Regions from separate parts of the Halobacillus shinanisalinarum genome, predicted to be linked through region 1. Evidence: a T-box and tRNA genes for the amino acid it is inferred to sense, from the RefSeq annotation. Region 1 holds a T-box; the other regions hold tRNA genes.
The links. The T-box of region 1 lies ahead of thrS (threonine--tRNA ligase). A T-box ahead of a tRNA ligase gene usually reads a tRNA of that ligase, here a tRNA-Thr.
Positions count from the first base shown of each region.

Region 1 (10,542 bases):
AATTTTTTAATTACCTATAAAGGGCTAATTTTTGAAGGTGAAAAGTATCTTGGTACAACAGAGGAATCCTTTGAAGTCGTTAATATAAACATTTCCGCCCATCACCCAGAAAAGTTAAAGGGACTTGAGAGACATGACTTATATTTCCTTGAAGAGCAAGTGTTAATGAGATACCCTTATGCCGAGATTGAATGGAAGTATCCGATTAACCGCTTGAATATCCGTCCCATTGATGAGTAAGCTACTTTAGTAATAAAAACAAGTTCAGTTCCCGGAATTCCGGGAACTGAACTTGTTTTTTAACTTAGCTTGGCTGGAAAAAATCCTGCCAGATCATAACTTCATATTTTTTCCTTACCATATAGCATGCCCATGCAAGAACTCCTGATAATGCCAGTAACATCGGGATAGATAACAGTGTAATCCATTGTCCCACTGAAGTGTACACGACAGCCAAAGGGAAATTAGCCATCAACGATGATTTTGTATAGTCTTTAAAATCTGTACTCATTTCAATCAAACAGTACGATAACAAATGAAAGTGGATAAAAGGAATTAATCTGAGAATGGCAACCTGCCTCACCGTTAATTGCGATCTTCGCTTATTCCATTTCTGATACATAGCCTGCATTTTTTTCAGACCGAAGGGAACAAAACGAATCATACGGTAAAAAAGCAAACTGGACAATAATGTTCCAATCACTGAATAGGCAGTACCAGCAACAGGTCCGAACAGCAGACCACCTGTTATACAAACAAGCATTACCGGCAAAAATAACAAGGGCCGCAACAAATGAATAACGATAAATAAAAGCGGTGCCCATACTCCTTGATGTTCTATCCATGCCAGAACGGCAGTTGATGCTTCGGCCATCCACTTCGCCTCCCTGCCTACAGATTATGACAATATTATAGGATATAGAACCAAATCAGTGTCAGTAAAACAGCAACCTGTAAGAAAGCTAGCGCGGGCCAACTGAATCTGAAGCGGGTCTGTTTTGTCTTATGTCGGAAAGTGTGCATGCCCGCTGTCCCCCTATAGCTCCCCCTAATAAAGCAAATAACCACAAGTGTTTCTCTTTCACACGCCATTGCCCTTTTCTAGCCTTTCTTTTGTCCGATCCCACTAAAAAGAAAAGTACGATACTGCAGAAAAGGTTTATACCTAAAACAACATATACTATTACTTCCACATTAGTACCTCCGAAATTTAAAAAAACCATTTCCTACCGATCGGAAATGGTTTTTCATAGAACCAATTGCTAGAAAGCAACTCAATAACCTGAGTCCACCTGAGCACTGGATCTTTTTATTTAAGAGCTGATTTTGCTTGACTTGCTAGGCTTGAGAACCCTTTTTCATCATTGACGGCAAGGTCTGCAAGCATTTTACGGTTTACTTCTACACCCGCAAGCTTAAGTCCATGCATAAGTCGGCTGTAAGAAATATCATTCATACGTGCTGCCGCATTAATACGCGCAATCCAAAGTTTGCGGAAGTCACGTTTTTTCTGACGACGGTCACGGTATGCATACTGACCTGATTTCATTACTTGTTGTTTTGCAGTTTTGAATAGAGCATGTTTTGAACCATAATAACCTTTTGCTAGTTTAAGGACACGATTACGACGTTTACGTGTCACTGTTCCACCTTTAACTCGTGGCATTGGAATTCCCTCCTATATGAATCTTGATTCGTTTATTATTTTTTCGGAAGCATGTGCTTGATACGACGGAAGTCTCCGGCAGATACCAATGTAGCCTTACGCAATTTACGTTTTTGCTTCGTAGATTTATTGGCAAATAAGTGGCTTGTGAACGCGTGGGAGCGCTTCACCTTTCCACTACCTGTTTTCTTGAAACGTTTTTGAGAACCTTTATGGGTTTTCATTTTAGGCATGACAATTTCCTCCTTTTACTAATTCTACTTACTTCTCCGCAAGAGGAGCAAGCATCATAAACATATTACGACCTTCCATTTTTGGTTTGGTCTCAATGGTAGCAACGTCCTGACACTCTTCAGCCAGACGTTCAAGAACTTTTTGTCCAAGTTCTTTGTGAGTGATCGCACGACCGCGGAAACGCACAGATGCTTTCACTTTATCGCCTTTTGTTAGGAATTTACGAGCATTACGAAGCTTTGTATTGAAGTCATGCTCTTCAATTCCCGGACTTAAGCGAACTTCTTTAAGCTTGATAATCGTTTGATTCTTACGAGCCTCTTTTTCTTTCTTCTGCTGCTCGTAACGGTACTTACCATAATCCATGATTCGGCAAACCGGAGGCTTCGCATTCGGAGCCACCATGACAAGGTCAAGATTGGCATTTGTCGCAATATCAAGTGCTTCATTACGAGATTTAACTCCGAGCTGCTCACCGTTTACATCAATGAGTCTTACTTCACGTGCGCGAATTTTCTCATTAACATTCATGTTATCCTTGCTAATAGTCAGCCACCTCCAACATATTTTAGAAACTTATATGAGATCCGTCATCGACAAGTGGTTTTGAATCCATAAAAAAAGTGTCGGTACACATACTGCACCCACACGTTTCCCTTATAGAATACAAAGGATAAGTAACCTGCCAACTGCACATCTCGCGTCGATCAGGTGAGAAGCGGGTGCTTCTTCTTGTCTCAGATCCGTTCATTCAGTTACTTAAACAATAGTAGCATGCTTGCACATCTTACGTCAATAGCAAACTACTTATTCGTAAGGCTCCTCATACATAATATAAGATTTCACCATAATAATCAAGGAAAATTGAAAAGCGTCACCGAGAGGGATGACGCTTTTACCTTATTTATTCAAAAGTTTTAAGTCAATTTCATTTTTGATTTCTTCTTTAAATCTTGCAACAGTTTTCGTTTCCGAATTTTGTTCTCCATAACGGCGGACGTTAACAGCTTGGTTCTCAATTTCTCGATCTCCCACCACAAGCTGAAATGGGATCTTTTGTGTCTGGGCCTCACGGATCTTATAGCCTATTTTCTCGTTTCGCTCATCTACTTCTACCCGTACCCCTGCTTCTCTCAACTCATCTTCCAGTTTTTTTGCATAGTCAAGATGGACTTCTGCAGAAACTGGGATAATCTTCGCCTGGACAGGTGCCAACCATGTTGGGAAGGCCCCCTTATATTCCTCGATCAGGAAAGCAACGAAACGTTCCATCGTTGAAACAACACCACGGTGAATGACAACAGGACGATGGTCTTTTCCATCTTCACCTACATAAGTTAAGTCAAAGCGTTCCGGAAGATGGAAGTCGAGCTGAACAGTAGAAAGTGTCTCTTCTTTACCGAGCGCCGTTTTCACTTGAACATCAAGCTTCGGTCCGTAAAACGCTGCTTCTCCTTCGGCTTCAACATAATCAAGCTCCATATCCTCCATTGTTTCTTTAAGCATCGCTTGTGCTTTCTCCCACATTTCATCATTATCAACATATTTCTCTTTGTCTTCTGGATCCCGATAAGATAAGCGGAAGCTGTAGTCGTTAATGCCAAAATCACGATAAACTTCCTGAACAAGTCGAACCACTCGTTTGAACTCATCCTTCAATTGATCGGGACGAGCAAAAATATGGGCATCATTCAATGTCATCGCCCGTACTCTTTGCAACCCAGCAAGTGCTCCAGACATTTCATGACGGTGCATTGTTCCCAGTTCAGCAATACGGACAGGTAGGTTACGATAACTATAAAACTCATTTTTATAGACCATCATATGGTGAGGACAGTTCATTGGACGAAGCACCAGGTCTTCATTGTCCATTTCCAATGTCGGAAACATATCGTCCTTATAATGATCCCAGTGTCCACTCTTCTTGTATAAATCAACACTCCCAAGTACAGGTGTATAAACATGGTCATAACCTAACCGTTCTTCTGTATCGACGATGTAGCGCTCAATGTTCCGGCGGATTGTCGCACCCTTAGGCAGCCATAGCGGCAGACCTTGACCAACTTGCTGATTAACTGTAAATAATCCTAATTCTTTTCCTAATTTACGATGGTCACGCTCTTTCGCTTCTTCGAGGAGATGTAAATACTCGTCGAGCTGTGCCTGTTTCTCAAAAGCTGTGCCATAAATACGCTGCAACATCTTATTGTCGCTATCCCCGCGCCAGTATGCTCCTGAAATGTTCAGCAGTTTAAAAATCTTAATTTTACTCGTCTGTGGCACGTGAACACCACGGCAAAGATCGAAAAACTCTCCTTGCTTATAAATAGTCAGGGACTCCCCAGCAGGAATATCTTGTATCAGTTCAAGCTTTAATTCATCACCAAGTTCTTTATATTTTTCAATTGCTTCTTCACGAGACAACTCGATCCGTTCAACTTCCAAATTCTCATCTACAATTCGCTGCATTTCTTTCTCAATTTTAGGCAAGTCTTCAGGCGTTAATGATACATCAAGATCAATATCGTAATAAAATCCGTTTTCAATAACAGGACCTACACCCAGCTTAACTTCACCATACAAACGCTTAATCGCCTGTGCCATTAGGTGTGCAGTGGAGTGACGTAGTACATTGATTCCTTCTGGATTTTTGTACGTTAGAATCTCAACCGCTCCGTCCCTTTCAATTGGACGTCTTAGATCATAGTCTTCGCCATCTAATTTAATGGCTAGGGATTGTTTTTTAAGGCCTGGAGAAATAGAATGTGCAATTTCTTCTCCTGTTGTTCCTTTAGAAAATTCCTTCTTATTGCCATCAGGAAAAGTAATTTGAATCGGTTCTGCCATGTTTGCCACTCCTTTTTTTAAAAAAATAAAAAACGCTCGTCCCTCATGCTTAACTAAGCAAAAGGGACGAGCGTGATTACTCGCGGTTCCACCCAAACATTTCCGCAAACATGCGGCTTCATTCATCCTTAACGCGGACCAAACGCTGTTTATTACTCATAAATTTTCACAAACAGTGCTCAGAGGTGGTAAACAGCTAAACCGTCAAGAAGGAGCTTTCAGCCATGACTCCTCTCTCTACACAAGCGTCAATTAGTGTTCTTGTCCTCATTAATGCAGCTAGATAATATGTAGGTATTATAGCCGGAAACAAGAACGAAATCAAGTCTAATTAAAAGGAAATTCTGCTAATGGCTTCCAAATCGCTTTTTCTTCAAATAAATTTGTAAGAAGATCTAGTTTCGCATCATCCGATTGGTCTGAATAGATAATAAGCTCCTCCGGGGCATAAATAAGTGCTGGAGTAATTCCAAAGTCAATCGGCAATTTTCCCAGAAAAGGGTCAGGATACTGTTTTAAGTAAACGAGAAGCTCTTCCCGACTGACCTCATTTCCTTCTGCATGATAATAGTGAAGGTCGTAATCATTGATCACATGAAGGATCTGTACCCCAGTATCTCTGGTATTGAGTCCTCTTCGCCATGAATCAACCATCAACTGATGAGCTTCTTCCAGTTTATACTCATCTAATACTTTACCAGTAAAATCCAACAGTTGATCATATACCTCTTCCAAACAAACAGCGCTTAGCCAGTCAAAGTCTACATAAAAACGGTCCATAAGCTTGTCCTTTACACACTGGTCGATCTCATATTCCATCATTGGAAATACAATACCTTCAGGAGGATTTAATCTAAGCTCACTGGACAATTCTAGTATTCGCTTAATCTCCTGCCCCTCTTTATAGTGAAACACATGTTTTAGCACGCCTTCGGTCCATGGAGTTAACTTTTGGTAAGTTATTACTCTCGTCACACTACGGACGAAATCGCTATAAACATCCCTCATAGGAAGCTCTGTTTCAATCAACAGCTTGTTATGAGCGATCTCCTTAACATACCAGGGGCAGGAGTAATCTATTTGAAGTTCTGTTATCACCTGGTGAAAGTAAAAAGCTAACTTTCGACTGGAAAATTGTATACATACCAACACACTTCCCCCTCATCACAAAAAACGTCCCCACTTAGTAGGTAATAAACATATTACGTCTTATACATATGATGTGATGAGAGTAAACATGCCTAATTGTCTTAGTTAGGACCCCCTCCTATTCTGACCGTAAACAGGTACCATGTCACTTAATTGATGGATCCGTTCAGTAATCCGTTGTGCCTTCACTTGATCAGTATCCCCTCTATTACTGGTCATTAACACTTTTTCAAGTTCATTAAGCGTATAATTTGAGGTAAAAAATACAGGAAGTCGTTCCATCATCCGATATTGCAAAATCGACCCAAGTACTTCGTCCCTAAACCAGGCGGATTGAGATTCGGCGCCTATATCATCAAGCATAAGCACAGGCGTTCTCTTAAACGCTTCAATCTTGTCGTTCATAGAATCATTTTTGATCGATGCTTTTATTTCCCGAACAAACTCAGGCATATAAATGATCATAGAAGCAATATTCTTTTCACTTAATTCGTTAGCAATTACACCAAGGAAGTACGTCTTCCCAACCCCGAAAGGACCGTGAAAGTATAGGCCTTTACTTGGAAGCTGCTCGTCAATTCCTTCAAGATATTGAACTGTGTTCTGAACAGCCTGTGCCCTGTCATCATCATTAAAATCTAAACGATCAATTTGGGCTTCTAAAATTTCCTTAGGCATATGAAGACTGCTAATTAAGGAACGCTGTTTACGGTGTTGTTCCTTCTTCCTCTCTCTGCGGCATTTATTATAAACAAGCTTCACCTCTGTCCCCACCACTTCTGCTTGGGGCACGTGGCCTGGCAAAATATTGATGCACGCTTCACGGGAAGGACACTTTTCACAATTTTTAGATTGTGACTGATATTCATACAACTTAATCAGCTGCTTCTCCACTACCTCGTTCGTCAATGAAGGATGTTCCCTGACCAGGTTCCTAATCTCAGGTGATTGGAGAACTTCTTGTTTCATTTGATTCAACCGTTGCTGAAATTGTTTATGATTTCGCATCCATTTTCGTAATGACTTTTGAATGGGCTCCATGGACTTCACCACACCTTATGTTCAGTTTTCCTTATTTGAAAGCCGACGTATTCTCTCGGCCATGTCACTCTTGTTTATAGGTGAAGAAGCAGGTTGTGTTTCCTTCTTTTCTTCACGCTTTTTAAACCATTCAGGTATGACTTCCTGATTTTTCTTCCTATATGAATTCTTCTGTTTGCCCCACTGCTGATACTTTTGATGTTCAGCCTTCGCCAAGTTCATCGCTTGTCTTACTGTTGAAACATTTTTCCGTGCCCAATGACTGGCGATTTTTTCTAAATAAGGCTTGGACAATTTCATGTCTGTTTTTAAAAGAACATAATGTACAAGCACATTCATCACACCAGGTTGAAGTCCTTGTTCTGTCATTACATCCCGAACCATCTTCACTTCTTGTTCAGAGGCTTGATTCCCACTGGATAAGTCTTCCAAAAGCTCCCTTGGTGAAATTTGCTCTAATAATTGTATAAACTGATCTTCTTTGTTCGCAGGCTCATCTTGTGAAGGAGCGGCTTTATCACGTTCATCGATGCTAGCATTATTTGAAGATGAAGATGGAAGGTCTTTCATAAAATCGTGACAAGCTGATTTAAGTTCATCGGTGATGAGTTCATTTTCCTCATTAATTGCCCATATAATGGCCCGTTCGATTTCACTTGATGTTAAATTATATAAGGACACAAGCTGTGATATAATCCGACGGTGGTCACCTGTCAGTATCTTTTCACTTGGATACATACGTTGTTTTAAAGCATGATGAAGCCAATTAAAATCAACACGGCTATTCAAAATTGCAGGGCCGCGGGGGAAAGCCCCTTCCCTACTTTGCGCTTTATGCTTTTGTTCATCAAGTAATGCAGAGGAGGGATAGACATCGTGAAACACTCGATCGAACGTTTCTGTTACTTCCTCATACTCCTCTAAAGAAACCGCTGGCAGGGAAAACCGTTCTCGTAAAGACTTAAATCTATCTTCCCCCATTTCGTGCTGTAATAGAAGGGAGAGCATATCATCATTAAAAAACTCTTCAGGAGAAAAAGGAGGCCTGATTTCATATAAGTATACGGTTGTGTCATCTCTTTTTGATAGATACGTGCGTAGAAGTCCTAGAGCCTCTAGTCTTTGTCGCGCTTTATAAATTTGGTCAAGAGGGGTTGATAAATAGGACATTAAGGCGTGGTGTGATTGAACACTGCCTCGATTATACGTTTCATATTCACTCACTAAAAATTGATACAAGGATATAGCTAGTTTTCCTATTAAAGGTTGATATAAATGGCTTAACGTCCATTGATCTGATCGAGGAGGAGCCCCTGTACGAATGATCGTAAACCCATCAACAGGTAGTAATTTCCCTATATATCGATCCATAATATATCATCCCCTTCATTCGAAAAAGAAAATGAGCCTCGCGTGGCTCATCCTTTATCATCATGTTTAATTAATTCCTTGAGTTCGTCTATAAATACATTGATGTCTTTAAATTGACGATAAACGGAAGCAAAACGAACATAAGCTACTTCATCAATGTTAGAGAGCCTGCCCATAATCATTTCACCAATATCTTTACTTTGAACTTCTGATACTCCCCTGTTGCGAAGTTCTTTTTCTATATCAAGTGTAACCGCTTCTAATTCCTCAACAGCAACCGGACGTTTCTCACAGGCACGAATAAGACCCCGCATTAGTTTCTCACGACTGAACTCTTCTCTAGTTCCTTCTTTTTTAACGACAATCAAGGGTACCTCCTCAATTCTCTCAAAGGTAGTGAAGCGAAAATCACACTGCTCACATTCCCTTCTCCGCCTGATCGAATCTCCTTCCTCGATAGGCCTAGAATCCAGAACTTTCGTACTTTTATAGTGGCAATTTGGACATTTCAATACAATCAACTCCACATTTTCTTCGTTTCATCTTCATCTTTCCGACGAATTAACTGAAGGAAACTGACTATCCAACTGGGCATAAAGCTGAATAACTAGCCTGTGACTAAAACCGAAATCGATGGGTCCACCAGAATCAGTAGTCACGGAAAAATCAACGGACGTTTGAAAAGGTCTAACCATAATCACTGTCGCTACAATAAAAGCTTTCTTCCTCCCTTTATATTTTACCGTAATCTCTCCACGTTCCTTTGAAACGGCAACTTTTTCAGAAGGAGAGGGAAAAAGTTCCTCCACAGCCCGAAATACCTCATCTCTCTTAGCTTTATAATAGCGTGTTTCAAGTGCCTTATCGTAAGACTCCTCACTCGTTTCTGAATGATTACTAAAATACTTGGATATAAAAGCCTTCACATACCTAACCCCTTCAAACAAATTCGACATGATCTGATTATATTTTAACACGTTTTAGTAAAAAGAAAAGTGGAAGTGAGCGTTTAGATCCCTTGGGCTAAGTAAGCGCACGTAAAGGCTGTGTTCTTTCAGCCTTTACGTGTGATTGCTTAGAACCTCGGGGATCTGCGAGCTGGAACTGGACAATGAAAAGTGGAGAGGAGCGTTTAGACCTGACACGTACAAGCTAGAGCACCGAAGTGAAGTGGTTTTTCTTCACGTAGGTGAACTGCTTGTGTCGCGAAGGTCTGCTCCTCGGAACTGGATAAAGAAAAGTGTAAGCGAGCGTTTAGATGCCCTCGGCTAAGTAAACGCACGTTCAGTTCGGTGATAAGGTGTTAAGGGAGAATCTTTTCGAGTTTGGCAAGAATAATGGTAATTTAAGGGAGATTTTTTGATTTTGGTCAGAATAATCTGGTTTCGAGCCGAATCGCGTTGGCTTTGGGGAGAATCACTCGACTTTTGGGTAGAATCCCCTGGGGCCACATAAACCTTTGATAAGTTCTGGTAAATAAATAACAAAAAAAAGCCGCACAGATATAAACTGTACGACTTTTATAAGCTATAGGGCACGTGACTGCTGTACTTCTACAGGGCCCATTCCCCTTGGTACTTCTACTGCTTCATTCCGACCAGCTTCAAGTGATTCAACTATAAATTCGGCCGCCACATTTGGGTCGATTCGATCCCCACAAGTATATACATCTATGCTCGCATACCCATGTTCCGGAAAGCTGTGAATCGTTAGATGCGATTCAGAAATGATGACAACCCCGCTAACCCCATGTGGAGCAAATTTATGAAAAGCAACTTCTCTTACTTCGGCACCTGCTTTAAGTGCAGCATCCACAAATGTTTGTTCGATATATGTCATATCATTTAATTTATCTTCATTACAATCCCATAATTCAGCAATTACATGTCTTCCCATTGTATCCATTTAAAGGATCCCCCTTTTGATGTGTAGCAACTTCACTTCTAAATGACAAACATGCTCTACCACGGGGGAAAGTTAGTCCTGAGAGGTCCTAACCCTTTGAGTAGACATGCAGTCAAAAATATTCAGAAGTTCAAAAAAAGTATATATGGTTTCCTGAATTATTGCAAGAAACATTTTTTATTCTGCACGGGGTGATTCTTATTATAGATACTAGGGAAAGGAATTTCCACTATTTAAGATGCCTTCACTTTTTTTTCTTGATTTAATAAATTACCTACATATTTAGCCAAATCAACAACACGGCAAGAATATCCCCATTCATTGTCGTA
Region 1 is NZ_CP095074.1:686,227-696,768, forward strand. It holds gene MUO14_RS03745 (sigma-w pathway protein ysdB) at 1-240, shown strand, start outside; gene MUO14_RS03750 (TVP38/TMEM64 family protein) at 305-874, opposite strand; gene MUO14_RS03755 (DUF1294 domain-containing protein) at 963-1,193, opposite strand; gene rplT (50S ribosomal protein L20) at 1,310-1,666, opposite strand; gene rpmI (50S ribosomal protein L35) at 1,702-1,899, opposite strand; gene infC (translation initiation factor IF-3) at 1,928-2,431, opposite strand; ribosomal protein L20 leader region at 2,512-2,640, opposite strand; gene thrS (threonine--tRNA ligase) at 2,801-4,747, opposite strand; T-box leader at 4,807-5,030, opposite strand; gene ytxC (putative sporulation protein YtxC) at 5,075-5,896, opposite strand; gene dnaI (primosomal protein DnaI) at 6,002-6,937, opposite strand; gene MUO14_RS03790 (replication initiation and membrane attachment family protein) at 6,959-8,308, opposite strand; gene nrdR (transcriptional regulator NrdR) at 8,356-8,820, opposite strand; gene MUO14_RS03800 (cytosolic protein) at 8,854-9,234, opposite strand; gene speD (adenosylmethionine decarboxylase) at 9,836-10,213, opposite strand; gene MUO14_RS03810 (glyceraldehyde-3-phosphate dehydrogenase) at 10,447-10,542, opposite strand, start outside.

Region 2 (10,542 bases), 1.8 Mb from region 1:
ATTTTTTGAACAAAAAGTCGAAGAGAAACTTATTCAACCTACTTTTGTATATGGCCAGCCAATTGAAATCTCTCCTCTTGCTAAGAAGAATCCAGAGGACGCACGTTTTACTGACCGTTTTGAGCTATTCATTGTAGGGCGCGAACACGCAAATGCCTTCTCTGAGCTTAACGATCCTATCGATCAACGTGAGCGATTTGAGGCACAGCTTAAAGAGCGCGAAGAAGGAAACGATGAAGCGCACATGATGGACGAAGATTTCTTGGAATCATTAGAATATGGTATGCCTCCAACGGGTGGGCTAGGTATTGGAATCGATCGTCTCGTTATGCTGCTAACAAACTCTTCATCGATCCGAGATGTATTGTTGTTCCCACAAATGAGAAACCGCGAATCATAATCTTTAATCTAACCCCTCGACTTCTCATCGAGGGGTTTTATGCCATGCAATCGTCAGAAAAAACTTTTATTTCGCTGTAGTCTTGATTTACCTTTGAAACCATGGTAAATTATTAAACGTCGCACAAAGCGAACGCGACAGATTATCTCAGTTAGCAAAAACAACATGAAAAAGTTATTGACTTAACTTACTCACCATGATATATTAATTAAGTCGCTGTTTTGAAGCGGCAAGCAATCTTTTGATCTTTGAAAACTGAACGAACCAACCAGTACGTCAATATATTCTTTCTATTAAATAGAGAGAATTCAAACAAGCACATTCGGTGTGCAAATGAGCAAGTCAAACTTTAACTTTTATGGAGAGTTTGATCCTGGCTCAGGACGAACGCTGGCGGCGTGCCTAATACATGCAAGTCGAGCGCAGGAAGCAGGCGGATCCCCTTCGGGGGTGAAGCCTGTGGAATGAGCGGCGGACGGGTGAGTAACACGTGGGCAACCTGCCTGTAAGATCGGAATAACTCCGGGAAACCGGGGCTAATGCCGGGTAATCCTTTATCTCGCATGAGAGGAAGGTAAAAGATGGCTTCTAGCTATCACTTACAGATGGGCCCGCGGCGCATTAGCTAGTTGGTGAGGTAACGGCTCACCAAGGCGACGATGCGTAGCCGACCTGAGAGGGTGATCGGCCACACTGGGACTGAGACACGGCCCAGACTCCTACGGGAGGCAGCAGTAGGGAATCTTCCGCAATGGACGAAAGTCTGACGGAGCAACGCCGCGTGAACGATGAAGGTCTTCGGATCGTAAAGTTCTGTTGTTAGGGAAGAACATGTACCGTTCAAACAGGGCGGTACCTTGACGGTACCTAACGAGGAAGCCCCGGCTAACTACGTGCCAGCAGCCGCGGTAATACGTAGGGGGCAAGCGTTGTCCGGAATTATTGGGCGTAAAGCGCGCGCAGGCGGTTCCTTAAGTCTGATGTGAAAGCCCACGGCTCAACCGTGGAGGGTCATTGGAAACTGGGGAACTTGAGGACAGAAGAGGAGAGTGGAATTCCACGTGTAGCGGTGAAATGCGTAGATATGTGGAGGAACACCAGTGGCGAAGGCGACTCTCTGGTCTGTTTCTGACGCTGAGGTGCGAAAGCGTGGGTAGCAAACAGGATTAGATACCCTGGTAGTCCACGCCGTAAACGATGAGTGCTAGGTGTTAGGGGGCTTCCACCCCTTAGTGCTGAAGTTAACGCATTAAGCACTCCGCCTGGGGAGTACGGCCGCAAGGCTGAAACTCAAAGGAATTGACGGGGGCCCGCACAAGCGGTGGAGCATGTGGTTTAATTCGAAGCAACGCGAAGAACCTTACCAGGTCTTGACATCCTTGGATCGCCCTAGAGATAGGGTTTTCCCTTCGGGGACCAAGTGACAGGTGGTGCATGGTTGTCGTCAGCTCGTGTCGTGAGATGTTGGGTTAAGTCCCGCAACGAGCGCAACCCCTAATCTTAGTTGCCAGCATTCAGTTGGGCACTCTAAGGTGACTGCCGGTGACAAACCGGAGGAAGGCGGGGATGACGTCAAATCATCATGCCCCTTATGACCTGGGCTACACACGTGCTACAATGGATGGTACAAAGGGCAGCGAAGCCGCGAGGTGTAGCAAATCCCATAAAACCATTCTCAGTTCGGATTGCAGGCTGCAACTCGCCTGCATGAAGCCGGAATCGCTAGTAATCGCGGATCAGCATGCCGCGGTGAATACGTTCCCGGGCCTTGTACACACCGCCCGTCACACCACGAGAGTTGGCAACACCCGAAGTCGGTGAGGTAACACATTATGTGAGCCAGCCGCCGAAGGTGGGGCCAATGATTGGGGTGAAGTCGTAACAAGGTAGCCGTATCGGAAGGTGCGGCTGGATCACCTCCTTTCTAAGGACATATGCAAGGCGACCTCTTTCTCTTTCGAGAAAGTCGGGAAGCTGCCGCATACGGAAGACGTACCTGGTTGGTTGTTCAGTTTTGAGAGATCAAACGATCTTTCAATGTGAACCTTGAAAACTGGATAAGATAATCAGAACGTGACGATCCTCTTTAGATAGAGATCGACACGGGATGACAAGACATCAAACATCAATTTTTTAACGTCTTTTCACGACGACAATAGTTAAGTGAATAAGGGCGCACGGTGGATGCCTTGGTACTAGGAGCCGATGAAGGACGGGACTAACACCGATATGCTTTGGGAAGCCGTAAGTAGGCTGTGCACCGAAGATTTCCGAATGGGGGAACCCCCTGCTCGTAATGGAGCAGGATCCTTTACTGAATACATAGGTAAGGGAAGGCAGACCCGGGGAACTGAAACATCTCATTACCCGGAGGAAGAGAAAGCAAACGCGATTTCCCAAGTAGCGGCGAGCGAAACGGAAACAGCCCAAACCAGAAAGCTTGCTTTCTGGGGTTGTAGGACACTCCTTTGGAGTTACAAAAAAAGAGGATAGATGAATCGATCTGGAACGATCAGCCAGAGCAGGTAAGAGCCCTGTAGTCGACATCTTCTTTTCTCCGGAGTGGATCCTGAGTACGGCGGAACACGAGGAATTCCGTCGGAATCCGGGAGGACCATCTCCCAAGGCTAAATACTCCCTAGTAACCGATAGTGAACCAGTACCGTGAGGGAAAGGTGAAAAGCACCCCGGAAGGGGAGTGAAAGAGATCCTGAAACCGTGCGCCTACAAGTAGTCGGAGCCCATTGATGGGTGACGGCGTGCCTTTTGTAGAATGAACCGGCGAGTTACGACCGTCTGCAAGGTTAAGCTAAAGCAGCGGAGCCGCAGCGAAAGCGAGTCTGAATAGGGCGAAGCAGTAGGCGGTCGTAGACCCGAAACCGTGTGATCTACCCATGTCCAGGGTGAAGGTCAGGTAACACTGACTGGAGGCCCGAACCCACGCAAGTTGAAAATTGCGGGGATGAGGTGTGGGTAGGGGTGAAATGCCAATCGAACACGGAGATAGCTGGTTCTCTCCGAAATAGCTTTAGGGCTAGCCTCAGAATAGAAAGTCTTGGAGGTAGAGCACTGATTGGACGAGGGGCCCCTACCGGGTTACCGAATTCAGTCAAACTCCGAATGCCAACGACTTTGTTCTGGGAGTCAGACCATGGGTGATAAGGTTCATGGTCGAAAGGGAAACAGCCCAGACCGCCAGCTAAGGTCCCCAAGTGTGTGTTAAGTGGAAAAGGATGTGGCGTTGCTTAGACAACCAGGATGTTGGCTTAGAAGCAGCCATCATTGAAAGAGTGCGTAATAGCTCACTGGTCGAGTGACGCTGCGCCGAAAATATACCGGGGCTAAACACACCACCGAAGCTGCGGATTGATCCTTAGGGATCAGTGGTAGGAGAGCGTTCTAAGGGCTGCGAAGTCAGACCGTAAGGACTGGTGGAGCGCTTAGAAGTGAGAATGCCGGTATGAGTAGCGAAAAAAGAGTGAGAATCTCTTTCACCGAAAGCCCAAGGTTTCCTGAGGAAGGCTCGTCCTCTCAGGGTTAGTCGGGACCTAAGCCGAGGCCGAAAGGCGTAGGCGATGGCCAACAGGTTGATATTCCTGTACCGCCTCCTTTCCGTTTGAACGACGGGGGACGCAGGAGGATAAGGAGAGCGCACCACTGGATGTGTGCGTCCAAGCAGTGAGACGGTCGAGACAGGCAAATCCGCTCGGCAACGTCAAGCTGTGATGGGGAGGGAACTAGAGTACCGAAGCTCCTGATTTCACACTGCCAAGAAAATCCTCTAGTGAGGAAAGAGGCGCCCGTACCGCAAACCAACACAGGTAGGCGAGGAGAGAATCCTAAGGTGAGCGGGAGAACTCTCGTTAAGGAACTCGGCAAAATGACCCCGTAACTTCGGGAGAAGGGGTGCTCCTCTGCCGAGGAGCCGCAGTGAAAAGGCCCAAGCGACTGTTTACCAAAAACACAGGTCTCTGCGAAGCCGTAAGGCGAAGTATAGGGGCTGACACCTGCCCGGTGCTGGAAGGTTAAGGGGATGCGTTAGCGCTTGGCGCGAAGCGTTGAACCGAAGCCCCAGTAAACGGCGGCCGTAACTATAACGGTCCTAAGGTAGCGAAATTCCTTGTCGGGTAAGTTCCGACCCGCACGAAAGGTGCAACGACTTGGGCACTGTCTCAACGAGAGACCCGGTGAAATTATACTATGCGTGAAGATGCGCATTACCCGCGACAGGACGGAAAGACCCCGTGGAGCTTTACTGTAGCCTGATATTGAATGTTGGTACAGCTTGTACAGGATAGGTGGGAGCCTGAGAAGCCGGAGCGCTAGCTTCGGTGGAGGCGCTGGTGGGATACCACCCTGGCTGTACGGACATTCTAACCCAGGACCGTGATCCGGTTCGGAGACAGTGTCAGGTGGGCAGTTTGACTGGGGCGGTCGCCTCCTAAAGAGTAACGGAGGCGCCCAAAGGTTCCCTCAGAATGGTTGGAAATCATTCGCAGAGTGTAAAGGCACAAGGGAGCTTGACTGCGAGACCTACAAGTCGAGCAGGGACGAAAGTCGGGCTTAGTGATCCGGCGGTACCGTATGGAAGGGCCGTCGCTCAACGGATAAAAGCTACCCCGGGGATAACAGGCTTATCTCCCCCAAGAGTCCACATCGACGGGGAGGTTTGGCACCTCGATGTCGGCTCATCGCATCCTGGGGCTGTAGTCGGTCCCAAGGGTTGGGCTGTTCGCCCATTAAAGCGGTACGCGAGCTGGGTTCAGAACGTCGTGAGACAGTTCGGTCCCTATCCGTCGTGGGCGTTGGAAATCTGAAAGGAGCTGTCCTTAGTACGAGAGGACCGGGATGGACACACCGCTGGTGTACCAGTTGTTCCGCCAGGAGCATCGCTGGGTAGCTACGTGTGGACGGGATAAGTGCTGAAAGCATCTAAGCATGAAGCCCCCCCTTGAGATGAGATTTCCCCTTACGCCAAGTAAGTAAGATTCCTCAGAGACGATGAGGTCGATAGGTCCGAGGTCGAAGCGTGGTGACACGTGAAGCTGACGGATACTAATCAATCGATGACTTATCTATATCAAAATTGAATCGTTTGGTCTTGCCTGTCTTATCCAGTTTTGAGGGTTTTCAAAAAAACTCTTGAAATTTCCCTGAAAGGGCAATATAATATATCTTGTCCTTGAAATTAATAAGGTTTGGTGGCGAGAGCGAAGAGGTCACACCTGTTCCTATGCCGAACACAGTAGTTAAGCTCTTCAGCGCCGATGGTAGTCGGGTCGATCCCCGTGAGAGTAGGACGCTGCCAAGCCTTATTACATAATCCGGAGGATTAGCTCAGCTGGGAGAGCACTTGCCTTACAAGCAAGGGGTCGCAGGTTCGAGCCCTGCATCCTCCACCATGATTGCCGGCCTAGCTCAACTGGTAGAGCAACTGATTTGTAATCAGTAGGTTGGGGGTTCAAGTCCTCTGGCCGGCACCATTGATCGCTTTTCAACATTGATATATGAACGATAAGTTAGTTTTTATTAAGAGCCATTAGCTCAGCTGGTAGAGCATCTGACTTTTAATCAGAGGGTCGGAGGTTCGAGCCCTCCATGGCTCACCATTTTTTAGCGGGTGTGGTGGAATTGGCAGACACGCTAGATTTAGGATCTAGTGCTTCACGGCGTGGGGGTTCAAGTCCCTCCACCCGCATTATATGCGGAAGTAGTTCAGTGGTAGAACACCACCTTGCCAAGGTGGGGGTCGCGGGTTCGAATCCCGTCTTCCGCTCCATAATACTTAATAAGATTTAAAAGACCTAACAAACTTGTCAAGCCGGGGTGGCGGAATTGGCAGACGCACAGGACTTAAAATCCTGCGGTAGGTTTCTACCGTGCCGGTTCGAGTCCGGCCCTCGGCACCATAATTTTATTTGCGCCCGTAGCTCAATTGGATAGAGCGTCTGACTACGGATCAGAAGGTTAGGGGTTCGACTCCTCTCGGGCGCGCCATTATTTTACGGGAAGTAGCTCAGCTTGGTAGAGCACTTGGTTTGGGACCAAGGGGTCGCAGGTTCGAATCCTGTCTTCCCGACCATTCTCTAACCATTACAACTTGGGGCCTTAGCTCAGCTGGGAGAGCGCCTGCTTTGCACGCAGGAGGTCAGCGGTTCGATCCCGCTAGGCTCCACCATTTTTGATCTTTGAAAACTGAACGAACCAACCAGTACGTCAATATATTCTTTCTATTAAATAGAGAGAATTCAAACAAGCACATTCGGTGTGCAAATGAGCAAGTCAAACTTTAACTTTTATGGAGAGTTTGATCCTGGCTCAGGACGAACGCTGGCGGCGTGCCTAATACATGCAAGTCGAGCGCAGGAAGCAGGCGGATCCCCTTCGGGGGTGAAGCCTGTGGAATGAGCGGCGGACGGGTGAGTAACACGTGGGCAACCTGCCTGTAAGATCGGAATAACTCCGGGAAACCGGGGCTAATGCCGGGTAATCCTTTATCTCGCATGAGAGGAAGGTAAAAGATGGCTTCTAGCTATCACTTACAGATGGGCCCGCGGCGCATTAGCTAGTTGGTGAGGTAACGGCTCACCAAGGCGACGATGCGTAGCCGACCTGAGAGGGTGATCGGCCACACTGGGACTGAGACACGGCCCAGACTCCTACGGGAGGCAGCAGTAGGGAATCTTCCGCAATGGACGAAAGTCTGACGGAGCAACGCCGCGTGAACGATGAAGGTCTTCGGATCGTAAAGTTCTGTTGTTAGGGAAGAACATGTACCGTTCAAACAGGGCGGTACCTTGACGGTACCTAACGAGGAAGCCCCGGCTAACTACGTGCCAGCAGCCGCGGTAATACGTAGGGGGCAAGCGTTGTCCGGAATTATTGGGCGTAAAGCGCGCGCAGGCGGTTCCTTAAGTCTGATGTGAAAGCCCACGGCTCAACCGTGGAGGGTCATTGGAAACTGGGGAACTTGAGGACAGAAGAGGAGAGTGGAATTCCACGTGTAGCGGTGAAATGCGTAGATATGTGGAGGAACACCAGTGGCGAAGGCGACTCTCTGGTCTGTTTCTGACGCTGAGGTGCGAAAGCGTGGGTAGCAAACAGGATTAGATACCCTGGTAGTCCACGCCGTAAACGATGAGTGCTAGGTGTTAGGGGGCTTCCACCCCTTAGTGCTGAAGTTAACGCATTAAGCACTCCGCCTGGGGAGTACGGCCGCAAGGCTGAAACTCAAAGGAATTGACGGGGGCCCGCACAAGCGGTGGAGCATGTGGTTTAATTCGAAGCAACGCGAAGAACCTTACCAGGTCTTGACATCCTTGGATCGCCCTAGAGATAGGGTTTTCCCTTCGGGGACCAAGTGACAGGTGGTGCATGGTTGTCGTCAGCTCGTGTCGTGAGATGTTGGGTTAAGTCCCGCAACGAGCGCAACCCCTAATCTTAGTTGCCAGCATTCAGTTGGGCACTCTAAGGTGACTGCCGGTGACAAACCGGAGGAAGGCGGGGATGACGTCAAATCATCATGCCCCTTATGACCTGGGCTACACACGTGCTACAATGGATGGTACAAAGGGCAGCGAAGCCGCGAGGTGTAGCAAATCCCATAAAACCATTCTCAGTTCGGATTGCAGGCTGCAACTCGCCTGCATGAAGCCGGAATCGCTAGTAATCGCGGATCAGCATGCCGCGGTGAATACGTTCCCGGGCCTTGTACACACCGCCCGTCACACCACGAGAGTTGGCAACACCCGAAGTCGGTGAGGTAACACATTATGTGAGCCAGCCGCCGAAGGTGGGGCCAATGATTGGGGTGAAGTCGTAACAAGGTAGCCGTATCGGAAGGTGCGGCTGGATCACCTCCTTTCTAAGGACATATGCAAGGCGACCTCTTTCTCTTTCGAGAAAGTCGGGAAGCTGCCGCATACGGAAGACGTACCTGGTTGGTTGTTCAGTTTTGAGAGATCAAACGATCTTTCAATGTGAACCTTGAAAACTGGATAAGATAATCAGAACGTGACGATCCTCTTTAGATAGAGATCGACACGGGATGACAAGACATCAAACATCAATTTTTTAACGTCTTTTCACGACGACAATAGTTAAGTGAATAAGGGCGCACGGTGGATGCCTTGGTACTAGGAGCCGATGAAGGACGGGACTAACACCGATATGCTTTGGGAAGCCGTAAGTAGGCTATGCACCGAAGATTTCCGAATGGGGGAACCCCCTGCTCGTAATGGAGCAGGATCCTTTACTGAATACATAGGTAAGGGAAGGCAGACCCGGGGAACTGAAACATCTCATTACCCGGAGGAAGAGAAAGCAAACGCGATTTCCCAAGTAGCGGCGAGCGAAACGGAAACAGCCCAAACCAGAAAGCTTGCTTTCTGGGGTTGTAGGACACTCCTTTGGAGTTACAAAAAAAGAGGATAGATGAATCGATCTGGAACGATCAGCCAGAGCAGGTAAGAGCCCTGTAGTCGACATCTTCTTTTCTCCGGAGTGGATCCTGAGTACGGCGGAACACGAGGAATTCCGTCGGAATCCGGGAGGACCATCTCCCAAGGCTAAATACTCCCTAGTAACCGATAGTGAACCAGTACCGTGAGGGAAAGGTGAAAAGCACCCCGGAAGGGGAGTGAAAGAGATCCTGAAACCGTGCGCCTACAAGTAGTCGGAGCCCATTGATGGGTGACGGCGTGCCTTTTGTAGAATGAACCGGCGAGTTACGACCGTCTGCAAGGTTAAGCTAAAGCAGCGGAGCCGCAGCGAAAGCGAGTCTGAATAGGGCGAAGCAGTAGGCGGTCGTAGACCCGAAACCGTGTGATCTACCCATGTCCAGGGTGAAGGTCAGGTAACACTGACTGGAGGCCCGAACCCACGCAAGTTGAAAATTGCGGGGATGAGGTGTGGGTAGGGGTGAAATGCCAATCGAACACGGAGATAGCTGGTTCTCTCCGAAATAGCTTTAGGGCTAGCCTCAGAATAGAAAGTCTTGGAGGTAGAGCACTGATTGGACGAGGGGCCCCTACCGGGTTACCGAATTCAGTCAAACTCCGAATGCCAACGACTTTGTTCTGGGAGTCAGACCATGGGTGATAAGGTTCATGGTCGAAAGGGAAACAGCCCAGACCGCCAGCTAAGGTCCCCAAGTGTGTGTTAAGTGGAAAAGGATGTGGCGTTGCTTAGACAACCAGGATGTTGGCTTAGAAGCAGCCATCATTGAAAGAGTGCGTAATAGCTCACTGGTCGAGTGACGCTGCGCCGAAAATATACCGGGGCTAAACACACCACCGAAGCTGCGGATTGATCCTTAGGGATCAGTGGTAGGAGAGCGTTCTAAGGGCTGCGAAGTCAGACCGTAAGGACTGGTGGAGCGCTTAGAAGTGAGAATGCCGGTATGAGTAGCGAAAAAAGAGTGAGAATCTCTTTCACCGAAAGCCCAAGGTTTCCTGAGGAAGGCTCGTCCTCTCAGGGTTAGTCGGGACCTAAGCCGAGGCCGAAAGGCGTAGGCGATGGCCAACAGGTTGATATTCCTGTACCGCCTCCTTTCCGTTTGAACGACGGGGGGACGCAGGAGGATAAGGAGAGCGCACCACTGGATGTGTGCGTCCAAGCAGTGAGACGGTCGAGACAGGCAAATCCGCTCGGCAACGTCAAGCTGTGATGGGGAGGGAACTAGAGTACCGAAGCTCCTGATTTCACACTGCCAAGAAAATCCTCTAGTGAGGAAAGAGGCGCCCGTACCGCAAACCAACACAGGTAGGCGAGGAGAGAATCCTAAGGTGAGCGGGAGAACTCTCGTTAAGGAACTCGGCAAAATGACCCCGTAACTTCGGGAGAAGGGGTGCTCCTCTGCCGAGGAGCCGCAGTGAAAAGGCCCAAGCGACTGTTTACCAAAAACACAGGTCTCTGCGAAGCCGTAAGGCGAAGTATAGGGGCTGACACCTGCCCGGTGCTGGAAGGTTAAGGGGATGCGTTAGCGCTTGGCGCGAAGCGTTGAACCGAAGCCCCAGTAAACGGCGGCCGTAACTATAACGGTCCTAAGGTAGCGAAATTCCTTGTCGGGTAAGTTCCGACCCGCACGAAAGGTGCAACGACTTGGGCACTGTCTCAACGAGAGACCCGGTGAAATTATACTA
Region 2 is NZ_CP095074.1:2,491,728-2,502,269, forward strand. It holds gene lysS (lysine--tRNA ligase) at 1-400, shown strand, start outside; rRNA gene MUO14_RS12285 (16S ribosomal RNA) at 756-2,324, shown strand; rRNA gene MUO14_RS12290 (23S ribosomal RNA) at 2,558-5,479, shown strand; rRNA gene rrf (5S ribosomal RNA) at 5,598-5,711, shown strand; tRNA gene MUO14_RS12300 (tRNA-Val) at 5,727-5,802, shown strand; tRNA gene MUO14_RS12305 (tRNA-Thr) at 5,808-5,883, shown strand; tRNA gene MUO14_RS12310 (tRNA-Lys) at 5,934-6,009, shown strand; tRNA gene MUO14_RS12315 (tRNA-Leu) at 6,017-6,098, shown strand; tRNA gene MUO14_RS12320 (tRNA-Gly) at 6,105-6,179, shown strand; tRNA gene MUO14_RS12325 (tRNA-Leu) at 6,221-6,309, shown strand; tRNA gene MUO14_RS12330 (tRNA-Arg) at 6,321-6,397, shown strand; tRNA gene MUO14_RS12335 (tRNA-Pro) at 6,406-6,482, shown strand; tRNA gene MUO14_RS12340 (tRNA-Ala) at 6,503-6,578, shown strand; rRNA gene MUO14_RS12345 (16S ribosomal RNA) at 6,696-8,264, shown strand; rRNA gene MUO14_RS12350 (23S ribosomal RNA) at 8,498-10,542, shown strand, end outside.
Region 2: it encodes a tRNA-Thr, which carries the amino acid that the T-box ahead of thrS (threonine--tRNA ligase) is inferred to sense. The anticodon was not compared.

Region 3 (10,542 bases), 2.0 Mb from region 1:
AAGCTGCTCCTAGCTCTTCAAATTACTTTAAACTCTCTCCAAATAATGACCCCATTAAGCCTACAGCCATATTTGCTGTTTTATTTTTCTCATCCAGAATGGGATTCACCTCTACAAATTCCGCGGATGTGATCATTTCAGATTGATACAGCATCTCCATAGCCAAATGACTCTCCCGATAACTCAATCCACCCATTACCGGTGTACCTACACCCGGCGCTTCATCAGGATCTAACCCATCTAAATCCAAGCTCAAATGAACCCCATCAGTATGGTCTTTTAAATAAGTGATTGATTCTTGCACGACCTGTGTCATACCCATACGATCTACCTCATGCATGCTATATACTTTTATGCCTTTTTCCTTAATTAGCACTCTTTCACCTTCGTCTAAAGAGCGAGCGCCAATAATTACAATATTTTCAGGTTTAATTTTAGGCTCATAACCGAGAATGCCTGTCAGCTTTTCATGACCAATGCCGAGACTGACAGCTAATGGCATCCCATGAATATTTCCTGATGGTGAGCTGTCACCCGTATTTAAATCTCCGTGAGCATCATACCAGATTACTCCTAAATTGTCATAATGCTTTGAGATACCAGCTAATGTACCCATTGCAATACTATGGTCGCCGCCAAGGACAAGTGGGAAATCTCCTTTTTCCACTACTTCATCCACAGCAACAGCTAAACGATGACTGCCTTCTGTAATTTCGTTTAAATTACGAAGGTTGTCCAGCTTATTATCATCCTTTTTATTTGGGAGCGGAATATCAATATCACCTAAATCCTCAATCGTGTACTTTAAATTCTCCAGACGCTCAACTACACCAGCATAACGAATGGCGCTCGGGCCCATATCGACACCTCGGCGCATTTGACCTAGATCCATTGGTACACCAATAATTGAAAGTTGTTTATTCATAATAAGTTTCCTCCTTTATTCCTTACTTTAATTGTAGACGGTTTCATATGAATGACTCAACTGGACATTTTTCTGCATATATATACGTTATTTGCCCTGTGTAAGCCAATTTAATGCATGAATAATATCTTCAGCAATGAAGTCAATTGTCGGACGCTTATCTAATTGCTTCCACTCTTTAAGAGATGCCTTACCCGCTCCTGTTTGCACGAGAATACTCATACATCCAGCCTGACCAGCTGCTGTCATATCCTTCAAGCGATCACCAATTACACAACATTCGCTAGGAAGTAACTCGTGATCACGACAAGCCAGCTCAATCATGCCGGCCTTTGGTTTGCGACAATTGCAGTGATCAACCGGGAGATGTGGACAGACATACACTCCATCCATACCAAATCCATACAACTCTTCACGAAAACTTTCAATTGTAGCCCGTCCCTCAGCAATGCCAGGCTGATTAGTGAAAGAATAAAGTTTAATACCTTCTACTTGTACTTCCTGGAGTTTCTCCTGGACACCGGGATATAAACCAAAATCCCCTGGGTATTCAATTTGATCTGATCCACCAAGAGTACCATCACGATCTAAAAAAATAGCTTTCATTTACATTTCCCCCTTATTTTATCTATCTTATCGTGACGAAAAGCCCCGATTATATAACTTTACTTTAATCTTTAATAAGGCATATGAGGCCGTTCCAAACTTGCATTTACGTGCCACTAGGATAATTGCATATAAAAAGTGATTATTTTTAATAAAGTTACAGAAGGGTTAGAAGCTTTTATTATACAAAAGAGGCTGACATCTAATATGACGTCAGCCTCTAAACTATATGTATTGGTGGAGCCTAGCGGGATCGAACCGCTGACCTCCTGCGTGCAAAGCAGGCGCTCTCCCAGCTGAGCTAAGGCCCCTTGTTTTATTATAAAAAAACGGACGTTGCAAAAGCAATATCCGTTTCTGATGAGCCATGGAGGGCTCGAACCTCCGACCCTCTGATTAAAAGTCAGATGCTCTACCAGCTGAGCTAATGGCTCTTAATAAAAGTAAATCAAGTGAATCTCGTGAATCTCGTACGCTTAAAAAGTGATGCTCATTTAGTTGTAAGTCCCCCGTACGAGGGTTTGCGAAGTAGTATCTCAGTATATGCTGGTTGCTACTCAGCTAAGCTAATAATGATTTTCTGCAAATAAAAAAAGCCTTACTCACTATTAAAAATTAAATGGCTGGGCCAGCTGGATTCGAACCAGCGCATGACGGTACCAAAAACCGTGGCCTTACCGCTTGGCTATGGCCCAACATTATATAAACTAGTATGTACCAACACGCACATCTTATACCTATAAATACTCAATAATAAAACTAAAATGGTGGAGGGAGCAGGACTCGAACCTGCGAACCCGGTGGGAGCGGATTTACAGTCCGCCGCGTTTGGCCAACTTCGCTATCCCTCCACATAAGATGGACCTTATGGTGCCGGCCAGAGGACTTGAACCCCCAACCTACTGATTACAAATCAGTTGCTCTACCAGTTGAGCTAGGCCGGCAATTATGGTGGAGGATGCAGGGCTCGAACCTGCGACCCCTTGCTTGTAAGGCAAGTGCTCTCCCAGCTGAGCTAATCCTCCATTTGAAATGATTTTTAAAAATGGTGACCCGTACGGGATTCGAACCCGTGATACCGCCGTGAAAGGGCGGTGTCTTAACCACTTGACCAACGGGCCTTAAGATACTTTTCAGAGCTTCCAGCCGGACTTGAACCGGCGACCCCTTCCTTACCATGGAAGTGCTCTACCACTGAGCTATGGAAGCAAGTGGCTCCACCGGTAGGATTCGAACCTACGACCGATCGGTTAACAGCCGATTGCTCTACCACTGAGCTACGGTGGAATAATATGATTTAAAAACATGACGTGGCCGCGTCCTACTCTCACGGGGATCGACCCGACTACCATCGGCGCTGAAGAGCTTAACTACTGTGTTCGGCATGGGAACAGGTGTGACCTCTTCGCTCTCGCCACCACATCATAAAGTATGAGGGAAACCCTCAAAACTAGATAAGACAGGCAAGACCAAACGATTCAATTTTTGATATAGATAAGTCATCGATTGATTAGTATCCGTCAGCTTCACGTGTCACCACGCTTCGACCTCGGACCTATCGACCTCATCGTCTCTGAGGAATCTTACTTACTTGGCGTAAGGGGAAATCTCATCTCAAGGGGGGCTTCATGCTTAGATGCTTTCAGCACTTATCCCGTCCACACGTAGCTACCCAGCGATGCTCCTGGCGGAACAACTGGTACACCAGCGGTGTGTCCATCCCGGTCCTCTCGTACTAAGGACAGCTCCTTTCAGATTTCCAACGCCCACGACGGATAGGGACCGAACTGTCTCACGACGTTCTGAACCCAGCTCGCGTACCGCTTTAATGGGCGAACAGCCCAACCCTTGGGACCGACTACAGCCCCAGGATGCGATGAGCCGACATCGAGGTGCCAAACCTCCCCGTCGATGTGGACTCTTGGGGGAGATAAGCCTGTTATCCCCGGGGTAGCTTTTATCCGTTGAGCGACGGCCCTTCCATACGGTACCGCCGGATCACTAAGCCCGACTTTCGTCCCTGCTCGACTTGTAGGTCTCGCAGTCAAGCTCCCTTGTGCCTTTACACTCTGCGAATGATTTCCAACCATTCTGAGGGAACCTTTGGGCGCCTCCGTTACTCTTTAGGAGGCGACCGCCCCAGTCAAACTGCCCACCTGACACTGTCTCCGAACCGGATCACGGTCCTGGGTTAGAATGTCCGTACAGCCAGGGTGGTATCCCACCAGCGCCTCCACCGAAGCTAGCGCTCCGGCTTCTCAGGCTCCCACCTATCCTGTACAAGCTGTACCAACATTCAATATCAGGCTACAGTAAAGCTCCACGGGGTCTTTCCGTCCTGTCGCGGGTAATGCGCATCTTCACGCATAGTATAATTTCACCGGGTCTCTCGTTGAGACAGTGCCCAAGTCGTTGCACCTTTCGTGCGGGTCGGAACTTACCCGACAAGGAATTTCGCTACCTTAGGACCGTTATAGTTACGGCCGCCGTTTACTGGGGCTTCGGTTCAACGCTTCGCGCCAAGCGCTAACGCATCCCCTTAACCTTCCAGCACCGGGCAGGTGTCAGCCCCTATACTTCGCCTTACGGCTTCGCAGAGACCTGTGTTTTTGGTAAACAGTCGCTTGGGCCTTTTCACTGCGGCTCCTCGGCAGAGGAGCACCCCTTCTCCCGAAGTTACGGGGTCATTTTGCCGAGTTCCTTAACGAGAGTTCTCCCGCTCACCTTAGGATTCTCTCCTCGCCTACCTGTGTTGGTTTGCGGTACGGGCGCCTCTTTCCTCACTAGAGGATTTTCTTGGCAGTGTGAAATCAGGAGCTTCGGTACTCTAGTTCCCTCCCCATCACAGCTTGACGTTGCCGAGCGGATTTGCCTGTCTCGACCGTCTCACTGCTTGGACGCACACATCCAGTGGTGCGCTCTCCTTATCCTCCTGCGTCCCCCCGTCGTTCAAACGGAAAGGAGGCGGTACAGGAATATCAACCTGTTGGCCATCGCCTACGCCTTTCGGCCTCGGCTTAGGTCCCGACTAACCCTGAGAGGACGAGCCTTCCTCAGGAAACCTTGGGCTTTCGGTGAAAGAGATTCTCACTCTTTTTTCGCTACTCATACCGGCATTCTCACTTCTAAGCGCTCCACCAGTCCTTACGGTCTGACTTCGCAGCCCTTAGAACGCTCTCCTACCACTGATCCCTAAGGATCAATCCGCAGCTTCGGTGGTGTGTTTAGCCCCGGTATATTTTCGGCGCAGCGTCACTCGACCAGTGAGCTATTACGCACTCTTTCAATGATGGCTGCTTCTAAGCCAACATCCTGGTTGTCTAAGCAACGCCACATCCTTTTCCACTTAACACACACTTGGGGACCTTAGCTGGCGGTCTGGGCTGTTTCCCTTTCGACCATGAACCTTATCACCCATGGTCTGACTCCCAGAACAAAGTCGTTGGCATTCGGAGTTTGACTGAATTCGGTAACCCGGTAGGGGCCCCTCGTCCAATCAGTGCTCTACCTCCAAGACTTTCTATTCTGAGGCTAGCCCTAAAGCTATTTCGGAGAGAACCAGCTATCTCCGTGTTCGATTGGCATTTCACCCCTACCCACACCTCATCCCCGCAATTTTCAACTTGCGTGGGTTCGGGCCTCCAGTCAGTGTTACCTGACCTTCACCCTGGACATGGGTAGATCACACGGTTTCGGGTCTACGACCGCCTACTGCTTCGCCCTATTCAGACTCGCTTTCGCTGCGGCTCCGCTGCTTTAGCTTAACCTTGCAGACGGTCGTAACTCGCCGGTTCATTCTACAAAAGGCACGCCGTCACCCATCAATGGGCTCCGACTACTTGTAGGCGCACGGTTTCAGGATCTCTTTCACTCCCCTTCCGGGGTGCTTTTCACCTTTCCCTCACGGTACTGGTTCACTATCGGTTACTAGGGAGTATTTAGCCTTGGGAGATGGTCCTCCCGGATTCCGACGGAATTCCTCGTGTTCCGCCGTACTCAGGATCCACTCCGGAGAAAAGAAGATGTCGACTACAGGGCTCTTACCTGCTCTGGCTGATCGTTCCAGATCGATTCATCTATCCTCTTTTTTTGTAACTCCAAAGGAGTGTCCTACAACCCCAGAAAGCAAGCTTTCTGGTTTGGGCTGTTTCCGTTTCGCTCGCCGCTACTTGGGAAATCGCGTTTGCTTTCTCTTCCTCCGGGTAATGAGATGTTTCAGTTCCCCGGGTCTGCCTTCCCTTACCTATGTATTCAGTAAAGGATCCTGCTCCATTACGAGCAGGGGGTTCCCCCATTCGGAAATCTTCGGTGCACAGCCTACTTACGGCTTCCCAAAGCATATCGGTGTTAGTCCCGTCCTTCATCGGCTCCTAGTACCAAGGCATCCACCGTGCGCCCTTATTCACTTAACTATTGTCGTCGTGAAAAGACGTTAAAAAATTGATGTTTGATGTCTTGTCATCCCGTGTCGATCTCTATCTAAAGAGGATCGTCACGTTCTGATCATCTTATCCAGTTTTCAAGGTTCATTCCCGATTATAGGGTTACTTATAAAACACAATAGTATCTTTGTGTTTTAAGGGTGATTATATGGTGGAGCCTAGCGGGATCGAACCGCTGACCTCCTGCGTGCAAAGCAGGCGCTCTCCCAGCTGAGCTAAGGCCCCGTTGAAGAATGGTGGGCCTGAGTGGACTCGAACCACCGACCTCACGCTTATCAGGCGTGCGCTCTAACCAGCTGAGCTACAGGCCCATTCATCAAGATCATATTCCTTTGATCTCTCAAAACTGAACAACCAACCAGGTACGTCTTCCGTATGCGGCAGCTTCCCGACTTTCTCGAAAGAGAAAGAGGTCGCCTTGCATATGTCCTTAGAAAGGAGGTGATCCAGCCGCACCTTCCGATACGGCTACCTTGTTACGACTTCACCCCAATCATTGGCCCCACCTTCGGCGGCTGGCTCACATAATGTGTTACCTCACCGACTTCGGGTGTTGCCAACTCTCGTGGTGTGACGGGCGGTGTGTACAAGGCCCGGGAACGTATTCACCGCGGCATGCTGATCCGCGATTACTAGCGATTCCGGCTTCATGCAGGCGAGTTGCAGCCTGCAATCCGAACTGAGAATGGTTTTATGGGATTTGCTACACCTCGCGGCTTCGCTGCCCTTTGTACCATCCATTGTAGCACGTGTGTAGCCCAGGTCATAAGGGGCATGATGATTTGACGTCATCCCCGCCTTCCTCCGGTTTGTCACCGGCAGTCACCTTAGAGTGCCCAACTGAATGCTGGCAACTAAGATTAGGGGTTGCGCTCGTTGCGGGACTTAACCCAACATCTCACGACACGAGCTGACGACAACCATGCACCACCTGTCACTTGGTCCCCGAAGGGAAAACCCTATCTCTAGGGCGATCCAAGGATGTCAAGACCTGGTAAGGTTCTTCGCGTTGCTTCGAATTAAACCACATGCTCCACCGCTTGTGCGGGCCCCCGTCAATTCCTTTGAGTTTCAGCCTTGCGGCCGTACTCCCCAGGCGGAGTGCTTAATGCGTTAACTTCAGCACTAAGGGGTGGAAGCCCCCTAACACCTAGCACTCATCGTTTACGGCGTGGACTACCAGGGTATCTAATCCTGTTTGCTACCCACGCTTTCGCACCTCAGCGTCAGAAACAGACCAGAGAGTCGCCTTCGCCACTGGTGTTCCTCCACATATCTACGCATTTCACCGCTACACGTGGAATTCCACTCTCCTCTTCTGTCCTCAAGTTCCCCAGTTTCCAATGACCCTCCACGGTTGAGCCGTGGGCTTTCACATCAGACTTAAGGAACCGCCTGCGCGCGCTTTACGCCCAATAATTCCGGACAACGCTTGCCCCCTACGTATTACCGCGGCTGCTGGCACGTAGTTAGCCGGGGCTTCCTCGTTAGGTACCGTCAAGGTACCGCCCTGTTTGAACGGTACATGTTCTTCCCTAACAACAGAACTTTACGATCCGAAGACCTTCATCGTTCACGCGGCGTTGCTCCGTCAGACTTTCGTCCATTGCGGAAGATTCCCTACTGCTGCCTCCCGTAGGAGTCTGGGCCGTGTCTCAGTCCCAGTGTGGCCGATCACCCTCTCAGGTCGGCTACGCATCGTCGCCTTGGTGAGCCGTTACCTCACCAACTAGCTAATGCGCCGCGGGCCCATCTGTAAGTGATAGCTAGAAGCCATCTTTTACCTTCCTCTCATGCGAGATAAAGGATTACCCGGCATTAGCCCCGGTTTCCCGGAGTTATTCCGATCTTACAGGCAGGTTGCCCACGTGTTACTCACCCGTCCGCCGCTCATTCCACAGGTTTCACCCCCGAAGGGGATCCGCCTGCTTCCTGCGCTCGACTTGCATGTATTAGGCACGCCGCCAGCGTTCGTCCTGAGCCAGGATCAAACTCTCCATAAAAGTTAAAGTTTGACTTGCTCATTTGCACACCGAATGTGCTTGTTTCAAATTCTCTCTATTTAATAGAAAGAATATATTGACGTACTGGTTGGTTCGTTCAGTTTTCAAAGATCAAAATTGTTTTGTTTGTCGTTTTGGCGACAAGAACTAATTTATCATGCCTGTGTTATAAAGTCAATAAATTTCTTTAAAAAATTATTTCCCTTATGAAAGACAATATCATATGTGCTGCCTTTCCCGACAACGTTTAATAATATAGCATAGAATGAAAAGGATGCGCAATAACTTTTGATAAATTTCTTCTTTTTTCTTTAATTCTTTTCAAGGATACATAACATAAGGATGATTAACCATTAAAAAACTCGAAAGAAAACTTCGAGTTTTATGCGAGAAAAGGCATCTTCAAGTGAGCTAGCGCTCACGGGTAGTGGAAATAACCTAACCTGCTTCAGATAATGATGATGCCTAACCACTTCAATAGCTGGCTTTCTCTTCATCGTTAAGTGACAACCACTTTTTAATGAATCAATGTTTTTGGAATTCCTCGACTTTATCAGTTTTGCTTTTTCTTCTTGGGCATATATTGCAAACATTCCTTCTGGCTCGCAAACCTTTTAAAAAACTGGAATAGCATCTCGTACCTGTTTTCCATAGCACTTTTTATCTCGGGATCAATTCGGTGATCGCTAAGGTCGAAGGTGATTTCCTCCATTTCCCTTTTTAATAAGTACTCCATTTCTTCCCGTTCTTGTTCGTTTATTATTACACCATACATCGTAAATCCTCCCTCTCTCACATCACTCCTTTATTTTTACCCTGTTTTAAGGATTTATAGCATAGTTTGTCCAATTTTTTCATAGGTATGGAACATATAGAGGGAAAAAGGAGCTGCTTTAACGTGAGTTTTTATACGTGGAGAATGGAGAAGATAAAGCGTTATGGAGTTATCATATTCCTAGCATTATTTTGTGCCGTATTAATGTGGATTGGTCAAATGGGCCAGCTTCCTGTTTTTTCAAATGACGGAGAGCCAAAAGCTTTATCGCAAGGAAGCGAAGAACAGCCGTATATCGCGTTGACTTTCAATATTAGCTGGGGAAATGAAAAGGTGAATGGTATTTTAGAGAAACTTAAGGCTCATCAGGCAAAAGCCACCTTCTTTCTTAGCGGAAGTTGGGCTGAGCGGCATCAGGATATTGTCGAGGCTATCCACGAAGATAAGCATGAAATAGCAATAACGGGATACGAATATGAAAGCTATACAGAAATGGAACCTGAAGAAATAAGAAGAGATATTCAAAAAGCGAAGGAAGTCTTTGAAAAACTTGGCTTTGAGGATATCAATTATATAAGACCTCCGCATGGTCATTTGAACGAAGAAATATTAGCAGCAATTGAGCAGGAAGGACTTGAAACTGTTCAATGGAGTCTGAACCCTCGTGATTGGGAAAATCCAGGAACTAACGCTATTATCGATCAAATAATGGGAACAGGGGCAAAAGGGGATATCATCTTGCTTCATGCTTCTGACTCTGTCAAACAGACGGCTAAAGCGCTTGAAGTGGTCATCCCGGGGCTTAAACAAAAAGGCTTTGAATTTGTTACCATTACAGAACTAGTCAATGGCGGGAAGGCTAAGATCACCCAAGAGTAATAAGGCGGCCCATAATTTGGACCGCTTTTTTTATGCCGATTTATTACTGGCTGTTATTCGATGCAGTAGTAAAAGCTGGTAAGCATTGCAGGCGGTTAATGGAATGATCATCAGCCATACGTAAGCGCTCCCGCCTGCACGTAGAGCTGGAACCCACTCAACTGTTGTGACAACTACCATGAAAAACAGGGCAGGAACAAAAGCCTTCGAATTGGTTTCTTTTGCTTTTACCTTCGCAACTACAAGCGAAATGACAAGCAGACCTAAGGCCGTCCATAGAAAGGGCCAAACGGTTGCTTCATCCGCTGCGCGATAACGGAAATAGACAAGGTCAAAAAGCGTAAAAGCAACCAAAAATAGTTGAATCAATGGCCACATTCTACGAAAAACACCAAGCCCAAACTGATTAACTGTTAAATAAGCGAAAAAGCCCATTTGGCTAATGACGCTGAATATAAGCCCAAAACCAAGGAAAAATAACAGTACTCCGATGAGTTCAAATAACTGAAATGGCTGAAAAACCCTTGCATATGATTCTGATTTAAGTATAAAACTGGTGAGCAGTGTTAAGACCCCGCCGATTAACAGCGTTGTCAAAAACATCCTCACCCATTTTCGACTGGTCACGTTGTTTCCCCCTAAATTGCAATAAATTACCCTTTCGTATTTTATCATGAAGCGTACGATTTTTCCTTAAGCCCGCATATTTTTTTATCTGAATGCAAATAGTAAAGCAAGGAGAACAAAGGAAAGGGGACATAATTTATGTCCATATTACGCTTTATATGCCCCGTTATACTCGTTGTTTTCTTAGCCGCTTGTGGCGGTAGTCCAGAAGCCAGCGGGCAAGCGGATTACGAAACCACTAAAAAAATGATGGTTGATATATTAAAAACAGATGATGGTAAAAAG
Region 3 is NZ_CP095074.1:2,663,381-2,673,922, reverse strand. It holds gene MUO14_RS13420 (aspartyl-phosphate phosphatase Spo0E family protein) at 1-13, shown strand, start outside; gene rocF (arginase) at 23-925, opposite strand; gene MUO14_RS13410 (HAD-IIIA family hydrolase) at 1,013-1,531, opposite strand; tRNA gene MUO14_RS13405 (tRNA-Ala) at 1,767-1,842, opposite strand; tRNA gene MUO14_RS13400 (tRNA-Lys) at 1,893-1,965, opposite strand; tRNA gene MUO14_RS13395 (tRNA-Gln) at 2,152-2,226, opposite strand; tRNA gene MUO14_RS13390 (tRNA-Tyr) at 2,297-2,382, opposite strand; tRNA gene MUO14_RS13385 (tRNA-Thr) at 2,400-2,475, opposite strand; tRNA gene MUO14_RS13380 (tRNA-Val) at 2,481-2,556, opposite strand; tRNA gene MUO14_RS13375 (tRNA-Glu) at 2,578-2,652, opposite strand; tRNA gene MUO14_RS13370 (tRNA-Thr) at 2,669-2,740, opposite strand; tRNA gene MUO14_RS13365 (tRNA-Asn) at 2,744-2,818, opposite strand; rRNA gene rrf (5S ribosomal RNA) at 2,840-2,953, opposite strand; rRNA gene MUO14_RS13355 (23S ribosomal RNA) at 3,022-5,943, opposite strand; tRNA gene MUO14_RS13350 (tRNA-Ala) at 6,123-6,198, opposite strand; tRNA gene MUO14_RS13345 (tRNA-Ile) at 6,208-6,284, opposite strand; rRNA gene MUO14_RS13340 (16S ribosomal RNA) at 6,408-7,976, opposite strand; gene MUO14_RS13335 (hypothetical protein) at 8,530-8,751, opposite strand; gene pdaB (polysaccharide deacetylase family sporulation protein PdaB) at 8,875-9,630, shown strand; gene MUO14_RS13325 (KinB-signaling pathway activation protein) at 9,661-10,257, opposite strand; gene gerD (spore germination lipoprotein GerD) at 10,396-10,542, shown strand, end outside.
Region 3: it encodes a tRNA-Thr, which carries the amino acid that the T-box ahead of thrS (threonine--tRNA ligase) is inferred to sense. The anticodon was not compared.